DNA from 2 places in the Streptomyces sp. NPDC111628 genome. Region 2 is predicted to be linked to the other one. Evidence: predicted binding sites of a transcription regulator. Region 2 holds the regulator's gene; the other holds the start of a gene.
The links. Region 2 encodes HspR, which represses chaperone genes until heat shock. Its sites were predicted from a motif close to TTGAGNNNNNNNNNCTCAA; they were not measured.
Positions count from the first base shown of each region.

Region 1: lon (endopeptidase La) is a predicted target of HspR. The motif match lies at 2,285-2,303, and genes of this name have one in related genera.

Region 1 covers NZ_JBVKBZ010000001.1:1,218,290-1,225,251, reverse strand. Annotated here, with positions in the region: gene lon (endopeptidase La) at 1-2,262, opposite strand, end outside; gene ACZ7MF_RS05970 (spermidine synthase family protein) at 2,442-3,140, shown strand; gene ACZ7MF_RS05965 (response regulator transcription factor) at 3,254-3,988, shown strand; gene ACZ7MF_RS05960 (sensor histidine kinase) at 3,985-5,112, shown strand; gene ACZ7MF_RS05955 (multifunctional oxoglutarate decarboxylase/oxoglutarate dehydrogenase thiamine pyrophosphate-binding subunit/dihydrolipoyllysine-residue succinyltransferase subunit) at 5,396-6,962, shown strand, end outside.
Region 2 covers NZ_JBVKBZ010000005.1:483,994-490,955, forward strand. Annotated here, with positions in the region: gene dnaK (molecular chaperone DnaK) at 318-2,177, shown strand; gene grpE (nucleotide exchange factor GrpE) at 2,174-2,851, shown strand; gene dnaJ (molecular chaperone DnaJ) at 2,894-4,093, shown strand; gene ACZ7MF_RS28100 (heat shock protein transcriptional repressor HspR) at 4,099-4,554, shown strand; gene ACZ7MF_RS28105 (substrate-binding domain-containing protein) at 4,759-5,877, shown strand; gene ACZ7MF_RS28110 (helix-turn-helix transcriptional regulator) at 6,034-6,962, shown strand, end outside.

The DNA of each region.
Region 1 (6,962 bases), on a different contig from region 2:
CGTGGTGATCCCCGCCCGGTGCGCGGCGAGCAGCTTCTGCTTGACCCCGCCGATCGGCAGGACGCGGCCGGTCAGCGAGACCTCGCCGGTCATCGCCACGTCGGTGCGCACCAGCCGGCCCGACAGGAGCGAGGCGAGGGCCGTGGTCATGGTGACGCCTGCGCTCGGGCCGTCCTTGGGGACCGCGCCCGCCGGGAAGTGGATGTGCGCTCCCCGGTCCTTGAGGTCGCCCACCGGCAGCTCCAGCTCGGCGCCGTGACTGCGCAGGAAACTCAGCGCGATCTGCGCCGACTCCTTCATCACGTCGCCCAGCTGACCGGTCAGGGTCAGTCCCGCCGCGCCCGTCTCCGGGTCGGCCAGCGAGGCCTCGACGTACAGGACGTCGCCGCCCGCTCCGGTGACCGCGAGGCCGGTGGCCACGCCGGGCACCGCGGTGCGCCGCTCGGCCGGGTCCTGGGCGGACTCGGGCACGTGGTGCGGCCGCCCGATCAGACCGCGCAGGTCGGTCTCGGTGACGGTGAACGGCAGTTCCCGCTCGCCCAGTTCGTGCTGGGCCGCCACCTTGCGCAGCAGCCGCGCGATGGACCGCTCCAGGGTGCGCACGCCCGCCTCGCGGGTGTACTCGCCGGCCAGCTTGCGCAGGGCGCCCTCGTCGACGGTGACCTCGTCCGCGTCCAGTCCGGCCCGCTCCAGCTGGCGCGGGAGCAGGTGGTCACGGGCGATGACGACCTTCTCGTCCTCCGTGTAGCCGTCCAGGCGGACCAGCTCCATGCGGTCGAGCAGGGCCTCCGGAATGGCCTCCAGGACGTTGGCGGTGGCCAGGAAGACCACGTCGGACAGGTCCAGCTCGACCTCCAGGTAGTGGTCCCGGAAGGTGTGGTTCTGAGCCGGGTCGAGGACCTCCAGCAGGGCCGCGGCCGGGTCGCCCCGGAAGTCGGAGCCCACCTTGTCGATCTCGTCGAGCAGGACGACCGGGTTCATGGACCCCGCCTCCTTGATCGCCCGCACGATCCGGCCGGGCAGCGCGCCGACGTACGTACGCCGGTGGCCGCGGATCTCGGCCTCGTCGCGGACGCCGCCGAGGGCGACCCGGACGAACTTGCGGCCCATCGCGTGGGCGACGGACTCGCCGAGGCTGGTCTTGCCGACGCCGGGCGGGCCCACCAGGGCCAGTACGGCACCGCCGCGCCGGCCGCCGACCACGCCGAGGCCCCGGTCGCCGCGCCGCTTGCGCACGGCCAGGTACTCGGTGATGCGCTCCTTCACGTCCTCCAGGCCCGCGTGCTCGGCGTCGAGCACGGCCTGGGCGCCCTGGATGTCGTAGGCGTCCTCGGTGCGCTCGCTCCACGGCATCTCCAGGACCGTGTCGAGCCAGGTGCGGATCCAGGAGCCCTCGGGCGACTGGTCGGAGGACCGCTCCAGCTTGTCGACCTCCTTGAGCGCGGCCTCGCGGACCTTCTCGGGCAGGTCGGCGGCCTCCACGCGGGTGCGGTAGTCGTCGGACTCCTCGCCGTCCTGCTCGCCGTTGATCTCGCGCAGCTCCTTGCGGACGGCATCGAGCTGGCGGCGCAGCAGGAACTCCCGTTGCTGCTTGTCGACGCCCTCCTGGACGTCCTTGGCGATGGTCTCGGCGACGTCCTGCTCGGCGAGGTGGTCGCGCAGCTGCTGGGTGGCGAGCTTGAGACGGGCGACCGGGTCGGCGGTCTCCAGCAGCTCGACCTTCTGCTCGGTGGTCAGGAACGGCGAGTATCCGGAGTTGTCGGCGAGCGCGGACACGTCGTCGATGGCCTGGACGCGGTCGACGACCTGCCAGGCGCCGCGCTTGCGCAGCCAGGCGGTGGCGAGGGCCTTGTACTCCTTCACCAGCTCGGCGACCTGGCCGGGCAGAGGATCGGGAACGGTCTCGTCGACCCGGGTGCCCTCGACCCAGAGCGCGGCGCCCGGGCCGGTGGTGCCGGCGCCGATGCGCACCCGGCCCCGGCCACGGATCAGGGCGCCGGGGTCGCCGTCGGCCAGGCGGCCGACCTGCTCGACCGTGCCGAGCACGCCGGTGGCGGCGTGGGCGCCGTCGATGCGCGGGACGAGGAGGACGCGGGGCTTGCCGGGCTCGGACCTGGCGGCGGCCTGGGCGGCCTCCACCGCGGCCCGTACCTCGGCGTCGCTCAGGTCCAGGGGGACGACCATGCCGGGCAGGACCACTTCGTCGTCGAGCGGCAGCACGGGCAGGGTGAGCGGTGTGAAGGCGGCGGACTCAGCAGCCATGATCTCCCCTTCGGCAGTCAAGTTGAGTTACATCGACTCAATGAAAGGGAGCCCCGGATTGTTCCCCCGGCCGTGTTCGCTCTGAGCGATCAAGCTCCGAGAGGTACGTCCCGCCTCTGGGGACAGCACCGTCGTACCGGCGGGCATTCCTCCGCCGGGGCGGGTGCCAGGATGGGCCGATGCCCCACACTACCCACGACTCCCCCGACGCGCCCGAGGTGCTGGACCGCCGCGAGGGTCCGTACGGCGAGGTGGTCCTGCGCCGGCACGGGACGTTGCTGCAGATCATCGCGAACGGCTGTTTCCTGATGGACACCTCCGACGGGCGTTCGGAGCGGCGCCTGGTCGACGTGGCGGCCGACGCGCTGGCCGCCTCCGGCGGACGGACCGCTCCGCACCTGCTCATCGGCGGTCTCGGGGTCGGCTTCTCCCTGGCACACGCGGCCGCCGACCCCCGCTGGGGCAGGATCGCGGTCGTCGAGCGCGAGGGCGCCGTCATCGACTGGCACCGATCCGGACCGCTGGCCGCGCTCTCCGCCGACGCGCTGGCCGATCCGCGCACGAAGATCGTCGAGGCGGACCTGGTCGCGTACGTCAATGAGACATCCGACACGTACGACGCCCTGTGCCTGGACATCGACAACGGCCCCGGCTGGACCGTCACCGAGGGCAACGACGGGCTGTACGCGCCGTCCGGACTGGCGGGCTGCGCACGGCTGTTGAGGCCCGGCGGGGTGCTTGCCGTATGGTCTGCGCAGCCCTCTCCGGAATTCGAAGAAACCTTGCGTAATGCCGGTTTCCAACAGGTGCGTACCGAAGAGATCCCCGTTGCCCGGGGCGTTCCGGACGTCGTGCACATCGGCGTCGGGCCTGGATAGCAAAGGCGCGGTGACTCCCCGTACGCTGCTGCTCTGACGCGGATCATTCAAGCGTCAAGCGCAGTCATGGGATCACCCCACGGATTCCGGAAAGCACACCTCAGGGGCGGGCGATGGAGCAGACACAGACCTCCCACAACGGCACGGCCACCCAGGGCGCCCAGCGCCGGGTGCTGGTGGTCGAGGACGATCAGACGATCGTGGACGCCATCGCGACCCGCCTGCGCGCCGAAGGGTTCCTGGTGCAAACGGCGGGCGACGGTCCGTCCGCCGTCGACACGGCCGAGGCTTGGCAGCCCGACCTGCTGATCCTCGACATCATGCTGCCCGGCTTCGACGGCCTGGAGGTCTGCCGGCGCGTGCAGGCCCAGCGGCCGGTGCCGGTGCTGATGCTCACCGCGCGCGACGACGAGACGGACATGCTGGTCGGCCTCGGCGTGGGCGCCGACGACTACATGACCAAGCCGTTCTCGATGCGCGAGCTGGCCGCCCGCGTGCACGTGCTGCTGCGCCGGGTCGAGCGGGCCGTGGTGGCCGCGTCGACGCCCCGCAGCGGCATCCTGCGCCTGGGCGAGCTGGAGATCGACCACGCACAGCGCCGGGTGCGGGTGCGCAGCGAGGACGTCCACCTCACCCCCACCGAGTTCGACCTGCTGGTCTGCCTGGCGAACACCCCCCGCGCGGTGCTCTCCCGCGAGCAGCTGCTCGCCGAGGTGTGGGACTGGGCCGACGCCTCGGGCACCCGGACCGTGGACAGTCACATCAAGGCGCTGCGCCGGAAGATCGGCGCCGAGCGCATCCGTACCGTGCACGGCGTGGGCTACGCCCTGGAGACACCGACGCCATGAGCAGCGGAGGACGGGAAGCCGCCCGGAGGAGCTCCGGCCCTCGGACCGCCGGGGAGTCCTGGGGCGGCGTGCGCCCGTTCTCGATCAAGACCAAGTTGGGCGCGCTGGTCGTCACGTCGGTGCTGATCACCACCGGCCTGTCGGTGATAGCGGTGCACACCAAGACGGAGCTGCGCTTCATCACGGTCTTCTCGATGATCGCCACGCTGCTGATCACGCAGTTCGTGGCCCACTCGCTGACCGCGCCGCTGGACGAGATGAACGCGGTGGCCCGGTCCATCTCGCACGGCGACTACACCCGCCGGGTGCGCGAGAACCGCCGCGACGAGCTGGGCGCCCTGGCCGTCACGATCAACCGCATGGCCGACGACCTGGAGGCCCAGGACCTCCAGCGCAAGGAGCTGGTGGCGAACGTCTCGCACGAGCTGCGCACCCCGATCGCGGGCCTGCGCGCGGTGCTGGAGAACATCGTCGACGGCATCACCGAGGCCGACCCGGAGACCATGCGCACGGCGCTCGGGCAGACCGAGCGGCTCGGCCGGCTGGTGGAGACGCTCCTTGACCTCTCCCGCCTGGACAACGGCGTCATACCGCTGCGCAAGCGGCGCTTCGAGGTGTGGCCGTACCTGTCGGGCGTGCTGAAGGAGGCCAACATGGTCGCCTCCGCGCGTGCGGGCATCGCCTCGGGGTCCGGCAGCCACACCCGCACCGACGTGCACCTGGCCCTGGACGTCTTCCCGCCGGAGCTGACCGCGCACGCCGACCCCGAGCGCATCCACCAGGTCGTCGCCAACCTGATCGACAACGCCGTCAAGCACAGCCCGCCGCACGGCCGGGTGACGGTGCGGGCGCGCCGCGGCGAGCTGCCGGAATCCCTTGAGCTGGAGGTTCTCGACGAAGGACCCGGCATTCCGCGCTCGGAGTGGCGCCGGGTGTTCGAGCGGTTCAACCGGGGCTCGGTGTCGCGGCCGCACGGTCCGGGCAGCGACGGCGGCACCGGTCTGGGCCTCGCGATCGCGCGCTGGGCGGTGGATCTGCACGGCGGCCGGATCGGGGTGGCCGAATCCGAGCGGGGCTGCCGGATCCTCATCACTCTTCCGGGCCTGCCGTCGACGTCCGGTTGACGTAGGGTTCGAAACGGAGCGTCAAGATCCACTGGATCCGCGCTGGCGGACACGTGTGATCAGGCACAGGCCCGCGCTGGAGAGGCGCCGGGCCGCGGCCTCCCGATCCCTCACGCAGCAGAACCTCGCTTGTTTCCCGCCATTTCCAGCGCCGAAACGCGGTCTGCGATGTGACTTACGCGACGATGAACGGGCCCAGTCTGACCTTCCGGGGTCGGTAGGCGTAGCCTTGATTCCCGCTGTCCACCATCTTGTGAAGAAGCGGAAGAGGGCGGTTCTCGCCGTGTCGCCACAGTCCCCCAGTAACTCGAGCATCTCGACCGACACCGACCAAGCGGGCACCGCGGGAAAGAACCCCGCGGCCGCGTTCGGTGCCAATGAGTGGCTCGTCGACGAGATCTATCAGCAGTACCTCCAGGACCCGAACTCCGTGGACCGAGCCTGGTGGGACTTCTTCGCCGACTACAAGCCCGGCGCGGCGGCCACCCCGACCGCCGCCGGCACCGTGACCACGGACGCCGGCAGCACGCCACCGGCCGCCGCCGCCCCGCAGGCGCAGGCCGCCGCCCCGGCGCCCGCTCCCGCGAAGCCCGCCGCTGCCGCCCCCGCGGCTCCGGCCGCGCCGGCCACCAAGCCCGCCGCCGCGCCGGCCACCAAGCCCGCCGCCGCGCCGGCCACCAAGCCCGCCGCCGCGCCGGCCAAGCCGGCCGCCAAGCCCCAGGCGAAGGCCGCCGCGCCCGCCAAGGACGCCGACGCCGCCCCCGAGGGCCCGGAGCTGGTCACCCTGCGCGGCCCGGCCGCCGCGGTCGCGAAGAACATGAACGCCTCGCTGGAGCTGCCCACGGCCACGTCCGTGCGCGCGGTCCCGGTGAAGCTGCTGTTCGACAACCGCATCGTCATCAACAACCACCTCAAGCGCGCCCGGGGCGGGAAGATCTCCTTCACGCACCTGATCGGCTACGCGATGGTGCAGGCCATCAAGGCCATGCCGACGATGAACCACTCGTTCGGCGAGAAGGACGGCAAGCCGACCCTGGTCAAGCCGGCCCACATCAACCTCGGCCTCGCCATCGACCTGGTCAAGCCCAACGGCGACCGCCAGCTGGTCGTCGCGGCGATCAAGAAGGCCGAGACGCTGAACTTCTTCGAGTTCTGGCAGGCCTACGAGGACATCGTCCGTCGCGCGCGTGACAACAAGCTGACGATGGACGACTTCACCGGCGTCACGGTCTCCCTGACCAACCCCGGCGGCCTCGGCACCGTCCACTCCGTGCCGCGCCTGATGCCCGGCCAGTCGGTCATCCTGGGCGTCGGCTCCATGGACTACCCGGCGGAGTTCCAGGGCACCAGCCAGGACACCCTGAACAAGCTCGGCATCTCGAAGGTCATGACGCTCACGTCGACCTACGACCACCGGGTCATCCAGGGCGCCGCCTCCGGCGAGTTCCTCCGCCAGGTCGCCAACCTGCTGCTCGGCGAGAACGGCTTCTACGACGAGATCTTCAAGGCGCTGCGCATCCCCTACGAGCCGGTCCGCTGGCTCAAGGACATCGACGCCTCGCACGACGACGACGTCACCAAGGCCGCCCGCGTCTTCGAGCTGATCCACTCCTACCGGGTGCGCGGCCACGTCATGGCCGACACCGACCCGCTGGAGTACCAGCAGCGCAAGCACCCCGACCTGGACATCACCGAGCACGGGCTCACCCTGTGGGACCTGGAGCGCGAGTTCGCCGTCGGCGGCTTCGCCGGCAAGTCCCTGATGAAGCTGCGCGACATCCTCGGCGTGCTGCGCGACTCGTACTGCCGCACCACCGGCATCGAGTTCATGCACATCCAGGACCCGAAGC
Region 2 (6,962 bases):
AGACTACCCCCATCCTCCGCCGCACTGTAGTCGGACGTGCGGTGATCTGCGTCGCTGAGGCCACCCTGACCCCGGCGGGCGCGAGAGGAGTCACCCGCGCCTCTCGGGGCAACCGGAGTCCCGGGTGGGGCGTCCTTTCGGGTGGCGATTTTTCCGGTTCGTCAGGCCGTGAGTGGCGAGAACGCGCAGGTCAGCGCGTCGTTGCGTGTAAGGAACGGATAAGAGTTGAGTCGGCTCGACTCACCTCTGTTGACCCATCGCCGGGCGTCATGCACACTTGAGCCTGTTCCACTCAAGTCAGCTGGAGGTTATTCACCATGGCACGTGCGGTCGGCATCGACCTGGGCACGACTAACTCCGTCGTCAGCGTTCTGGAGGGCGGCGAGCCCACCGTCATCACCAACGCCGAGGGCGCCAGGACCACGCCGTCCGTCGTCGCCTTCGCCAAGAACGGTGAGGTGCTCGTCGGCGAGGTGGCCAAGCGCCAGGCGGTCACGAACGTCGACAGGACCATCCGCTCGGTCAAGCGCCACATGGGCACCGACTGGAAGGTCAACCTGGACGGCAAGGACTTCAACCCGCAGCAGATCAGCGCCTTCGTGCTGCAGAAGCTGAAGCGGGACGCCGAGTCCTACCTGGGCGAGAAGGTGACCGACGCGGTCATCACCGTCCCGGCGTACTTCAACGACGCCGAGCGCCAGGCCACCAAGGAGGCCGGTGAGATCGCGGGCCTCAACGTCCTGCGCATCGTCAACGAGCCGACCGCCGCCGCGCTGGCGTACGGCCTCGACAAGGACGAGCAGGTCATCCTGGTCTTCGACCTCGGTGGCGGTACGTTCGACGTCTCGCTGCTGGAGATCGGCGACGGCGTCGTCGAGGTGAAGGCCACCAACGGTGACAACAACCTCGGTGGTGACGACTGGGACCAGCGCGTCGTCGACTACCTGGTCAAGCAGTTCCAGTCCGGCCACGGCGTGGACCTCGGCAAGGACAAGATGGCGCTCCAGCGCCTGCGCGAGGCCGCCGAGAAGGCCAAGATCGAGCTGTCCTCGTCCACCGAGACCTCGATCAACCTCCCCTACATCACGGCCTCCGCCGAGGGCCCGCTGCACCTGGACGAGAAGCTCACCCGGGCCCAGTTCCAGCAGCTGACCTCCGACCTGCTGGAGCGCTGCAAGACGCCGTTCCACAACGTCATCAAGGACGCCGGCATCCAGCTGTCCGAGATCGACCACGTCGTTCTCGTCGGCGGCTCCACCCGGATGCCCGCCGTCGCCGAGCTCGTCAAGGAGCTGACCGGCGGCAAGGACGCCAACAAGGGCGTCAACCCGGACGAGGTCGTCGCCATCGGCGCCGCCCTTCAGGCCGGTGTCCTCAAGGGCGAGGTCAAGGACGTCCTGCTGCTCGACGTCACCCCGCTGTCCCTCGGCATCGAGACCAAGGGCGGCATCATGACCAAGCTGATCGAGCGGAACACGACGATCCCGACCAAGCGCTCGGAGATCTTCACCACCGCCGAGGACAACCAGCCCTCCGTGCAGATCCAGGTCTACCAGGGCGAGCGCGAGATCGCGGCGTACAACAAGAAGCTCGGGATGTTCGAGCTGACCGGTCTGCCCCCGGCGCCCCGCGGCGTCCCGCAGATCGAGGTCGCCTTCGACATCGACGCCAACGGCATCATGCACGTGACCGCGAAGGACCTGGGCACGGGCAAGGAGCAGAAGATGACCGTCACCGGCGGCTCCTCGCTGCCGAAGGACGAGGTCGACCGGATGCGCCAGGAGGCCGAGAAGTACGCGGAGGAGGACCACGCCCGCCGCGAGGCCGCCGAGTCCCGCAACCAGGGCGAGCAGCTCGTCTACCAGACGGAGAAGTTCCTCAAGGACAACGAGGACAAGGTCCCCGGCGAGGTGAAGACCGAGGTCGAGGAGTCCGTCGCCGAGCTGAAGGAGAAGCTCAAGGGCGAGGACACCGCCGAGATCCGCACCGCCACCGAGAAGGTCGCCGCGGTCTCGCAGAAGCTGGGCCAGGCCATGTACGCCGACGCCCAGGCCGCGCAGGCCGCCGGCGGCGAGGCCCCGGGTGCCGACGCGGGTGCCGCCTCCGGCGACAAGGCCGACGACGACGTCGTCGACGCCGAGATCGTGGACGACGAGCGCAAGGACGGTGCCGCGTGACGGAGGAGACCCCGGGTTTCGACGAGAAGCCCGACGTCCCCTCCGGCGCCACCCCTGACGACGCCGAGCCGCAGGCCGCCTCCGAAGAGGGGGCGGCCCCGGCCGGGGACGCGAGCGAGAACGCGGGCCTGGTGGCCCAGCTGGACCAGGTGCGCACCGCGCTGAGCGAGCGCACGGCGGACCTCCAGCGCCTCCAGGCCGAATACCAGAACTACCGCCGCCGGGTGGAGCGGGACCGCGTCGCGGTCAAGGAGGTCGCCGTCGCGAACCTCCTGTCCGAGCTGCTTCCCGTACTCGACGACGTCGGGCGCGCCCGGGAGCACGGCGAACTGGTCGGCGGCTTCAAGTCCGTCGCGGAGTCGCTGGAGACGGTCATCGCCAAGATGGGCCTCCAGCAGTTCGGCAAGGAGGGCGAGCCCTTCGACCCGACGATCCACGAGGCCCTGATGCACTCCTACGCACCGGACGTCACCGAGACGACCTGCGTGGCGATCCTGCAGCCCGGGTACCGGATCGGCGAACGCACCATCCGCCCCGCGCGGGTGGCGGTCGCCGAGCCGCAGCCGGGCGCCCAGACGGTCAAGCCGGCCGAGGACGCCACCGAGGCGCCGGACGCCTCCGGCGCGGAGGACAACGCCGGGACCAAGGAGAGCGGTGGCCCGGACGAGGGCTGAGCTCGAAGTGACGCACAGGGCGCGAGAGGAGGGACGTCGGGGATGAGCACGAAGGACTTCATCGAGAAGGACTACTACAAGGTTCTCGGCGTCCCCAAGGACGCCACCGAGGCCGAGATCAAGAAGGCGTACCGGAAGCTCGCCCGCGAGAACCACCCGGACGCCAACAAGGGAAACGTCAAGGCGGAGGAGCGCTTCAAGGAGATCTCCGAGGCCAACGACATCCTCGGTGACCCCAAGAAGCGCAAGGAGTACGACGAGGCCCGCGCCCTCTTCGGCAACGGCGGCTTCCGCCCGGGGCCGGGCGCGGGCGGCGGCGGCACCTTCAACTTCGACCTGGGCGACCTCTTCGGAGGCGGCGCCCAGGGCGGGGGAGGCCAGGGCGGCGCCGGCGGCTTCGGCGGCGGCCTGGGCGACGTCTTCGGCGGCCTGTTCAACCGCACCGGCGGCGGACCGGGCACCGGCACGCGTACGCAGCCGCGGCGCGGGCAGGACATCGAGTCCGAGGTCACCCTGAGCTTCACCGAGGCCATCGAGGGCGCGACCGTGCCGCTCAGGATGTCCTCGCAGGCGCCCTGCAAGGCCTGTTCGGGCACCGGCGACAAGAACGGCACGCCGCGCGTGTGCCCGACCTGCGTCGGCACCGGCCAGGTCGCCCGGGGCTCGGGCGGCGGTTTCTCCCTCACCGACCCGTGCCCGGACTGCAAGGGCCGCGGCCTGATCGCCGAGGACCCCTGCGAGGTCTGCAAGGGTTCCGGACGCGCCAAGTCCTCGCGGACGATGCAGGTCCGTATCCCCGCCGGGGTCTCGGACGGGCAGCGCATCCGGCTGCGCGGCAAGGGCACGCCGGGCGAGCGGGGCGGCCCGGCGGGCGACCTGTACGTGGTCGTGCACGTCAAGGAACACCCCGTCTTCGGCCGCAGGGGCGACAACCTCACCGTCACCGTCCCGGTCACCTACGCCGAGGCGGCCCTCGGCGGCGAGGTCCGCGTCCCGACCCTGGGCGGTCCGCCCGTCACGCTCAAGCTGCCGGCGGGCACGCCCAACGGCCGCACCATGCGGGCCCGGGGCAAGGGCGCGGTCCGCAAGGACGGCACCCGCGGCGACCTCCTGGTCACCGTGGAGGTGAGTGTTCCGAAGGATCTGACGGGGAAGGCTCGTGACGCGCTTCAGGCGTATCGCGAGGCGACCGCGGACGAGGATCCGCGGGCGGAGTTGTTCCAGGCCGCGAAGGGAGCTTGACGGGAATGGACGGTCGTCGACGCAACCCGTACGAACTGACCGAGGACACCCCGGTCTACGTCATCTCGGTGGCGGCCCAGCTCTCCGGCCTGCACCCGCAGACGCTGCGGCAGTACGACCGCCTCGGCCTGGTCTCCCCGGACCGCACGGCCGGCCGCGGCCGGCGCTACTCGGCCCGCGACATCGAACTGCTCCGGCAGGTCCAGCAGTTGTCGCAGGACGAGGGCATCAACCTGGCCGGAATCAAGCGCATCATCGAACTGGAGAACCAGGTCGCCGAGCTCCAGGCCCGCGCGGCCGAGCTGGCCGCCGCCCTCGACGGCGCGGCCACGGCGATGCGCCAGCGCGAGGCCGCGGTGCACGCGTCGTACCGCCGTGACCTGGTCCCTTACCAAGAGGTACAGCAGACCAGCGCCTTGGTGGTCTGGCGGCCGGGGCGCCGCGGCCAGTCCTCGGACTGATCCCGACCGGCAGCCGGCACAAGGGAAAACGGCATCACCGGCCCCGGAGGACCACCGCGTCCTCCGGGGCCGGTTCACAACGGTGCTGTCTCATTGGTCTAGTACTTCTTGACGATTTGGTGAAGAGAGCGTTGGCTTCCTTCACCGGGGTCACCTGGGTCACCTGGATACCAACTACGCCCGTGTGTCGGAAGGTCTAGCGCAGTGAGCAGCCGTGCCCGTCGAATCGCCATATCCGTGGCCGCGTCCCTGATGACCTTCTCGCTGGCCTCCTGCGGCATGCTGGGCGCGTCGGAGAGCAGCGACGACGCCAGCCCCACCAAGGGCAACGACCTCCTGGTCGGGCTGCTGCTGCCGGAGAAGGAGAACACGCGCTACGAGCAGTTCGACTACCCCTTCTTCAAGAAGAAGGTCGGCGAGCTGACGCGTGACGAGGGCATCGTCAAGTACGCCAACGCCGAGGCCAGCGCCACCAAGCAGGCCGATCAGATGCAGCAGATGATCGAGGACAAGGTCGACGTGATCGTGCTGGACGCGGTCGACGCGCACGCCATCGCGGACGGCGTGCAGAAGGCCAAGGACGCCGGCATCCCCGTCATCGCCTACGACCGGCTGGCCGAGGGCCCGATCGACGCCTACATCTCCTTCGACAACGAGCTGGTCGGCGAGGTCCAGGGCCGCTCGCTCATCGAGGCGCTCGGCGGCGACCCGGAGAGCTCCGAGAAGATCGTCATGATGAACGGCTCGTCCACCGACCCGAACGCCAAGCAGTTCAAGGCGGGCGCGCTGTCGGAGCTGAACGGCAAGGTGACGATCGCCCAGTCCTTCGACACCAAGGACTGGAAGCCGGAGAACGCCGAGGCGAACATGACCGAGGCGATCAAGAAGATCGGCAAGAAGAACATCGCCGGCGTCTACTCCGCCAACGACGGCATGGCGGGCGGCATCATCAAGGCCCTGGAGGACGCGGGCGTCACCGACCTGCCGCCGATCACCGGCCAGGACGCGGAGCTCGCGGCGGTCCAGCGCATCGTCACCGGCGAGCAGTACATGAGCGTGTACAAGTCCTACCCGCAGGAGGCCGAGAACGCCGCGGAGATGGCCGTGGCGCGGGTCCAGGGCCGGGACATCCAGTTCGACGCGCTCGCCCGCGACAAGGTCGACAGCCCCACCCACAAGGGCGTCCCCGCCCAGCTCGTCCCCGTCGTCGCCCTCACCAAGGCCAACATCGAGGAGACGGTCGTCGCCGACGACTTCTACAAGGTCACCGACATCTGCACCGCCAAGTACGCGGACGCGTGCGCGGAGCTCGGTCTGAAGTAGACAGCCCGCATGACCGCCCGGTTCCACTGTGACCGGGCGTTGTGCCCGCAACCGGCTCTTTTCGGCCTCCGTCCACAGCGGAGCCTTGTTGCGGAGCCGGTCCCGGCCGCGCATAGTTGCGCTGCGGAAGAGCCGGAACCGGGGGTGGGATGGGCGATGGCCGGGCACGGGGCTCAGGAGCACCCGCACGGGGCCGACCGGCTGTGCGCGGCCGGGGACCGCGTGTACTCCCGGGCGGTCCGGCGCGGCCGGGTGCCGCGCCAGGACGCCGAGCCGGTCCCCTGCCTCCTGGAACTGGCCCTGCTGCATCCCGACCCCGACGACATGGACTGGCTGGTGCCGACCTCCCCGCAGGAGGTCATGACGCGGCTGCTGCGCGGGGTCCACGACGAGGTCAGCGCCAGTCAGCGGCGGGTGGGCTCGGCCGTGGAGGCCTTCGAGTGGTACGCGGGCCTCGGCAGGCTGCTCCAGACCCCGGCCGGCACGGAGAGCACGGCCATCCGGGTCCTCGACGGGCTGTCCCGCATCCAGGCCGCGATGGACGAGGCGACGCAGGCCTGTACGACGGAGGTGCTCACCGTCCAGCCCGGCGGCATCCGGCGCGAGCACGAGCTGTCCGAGGGCCTGCACCGGGCGCTGGCGCTACGGGGGCGCGGGGTGCGGATGCGGGACCTGTACACGCACGTGGCCCGGCACGGGCAGGGCCTGCTCAACTACCTGGAGCTGATGGGCGACGCGGTGGAGGCCCGCACCCTGGACGAGGTCATCGACCGCCTCATCCTCTTCGACCGCACCGTCGCCTTCATCCCCGCCAACACCGACCGCACGATGGCCCTGGAGCTGCGCCACCCCGCCCTGATCTCCTACCTGGTCACGGTCTTCGAACGCCTCTGGCGCCTCGCCATCCCCCTGACCGCCCCCCTCCCCGACACCGGCATCGAGGGCATCTCCCACCGCGAGCAGTCCATCGCGGCGCTCCTCGCCGAGGGCCACCAGGACGCGGTGATCGCGGAACGCCTCGGCATCAGCGTCCGTACCGCCCGTGCGCACATCGCCCGGCTCTCGGAGACCCTGGGCGCCGCGAG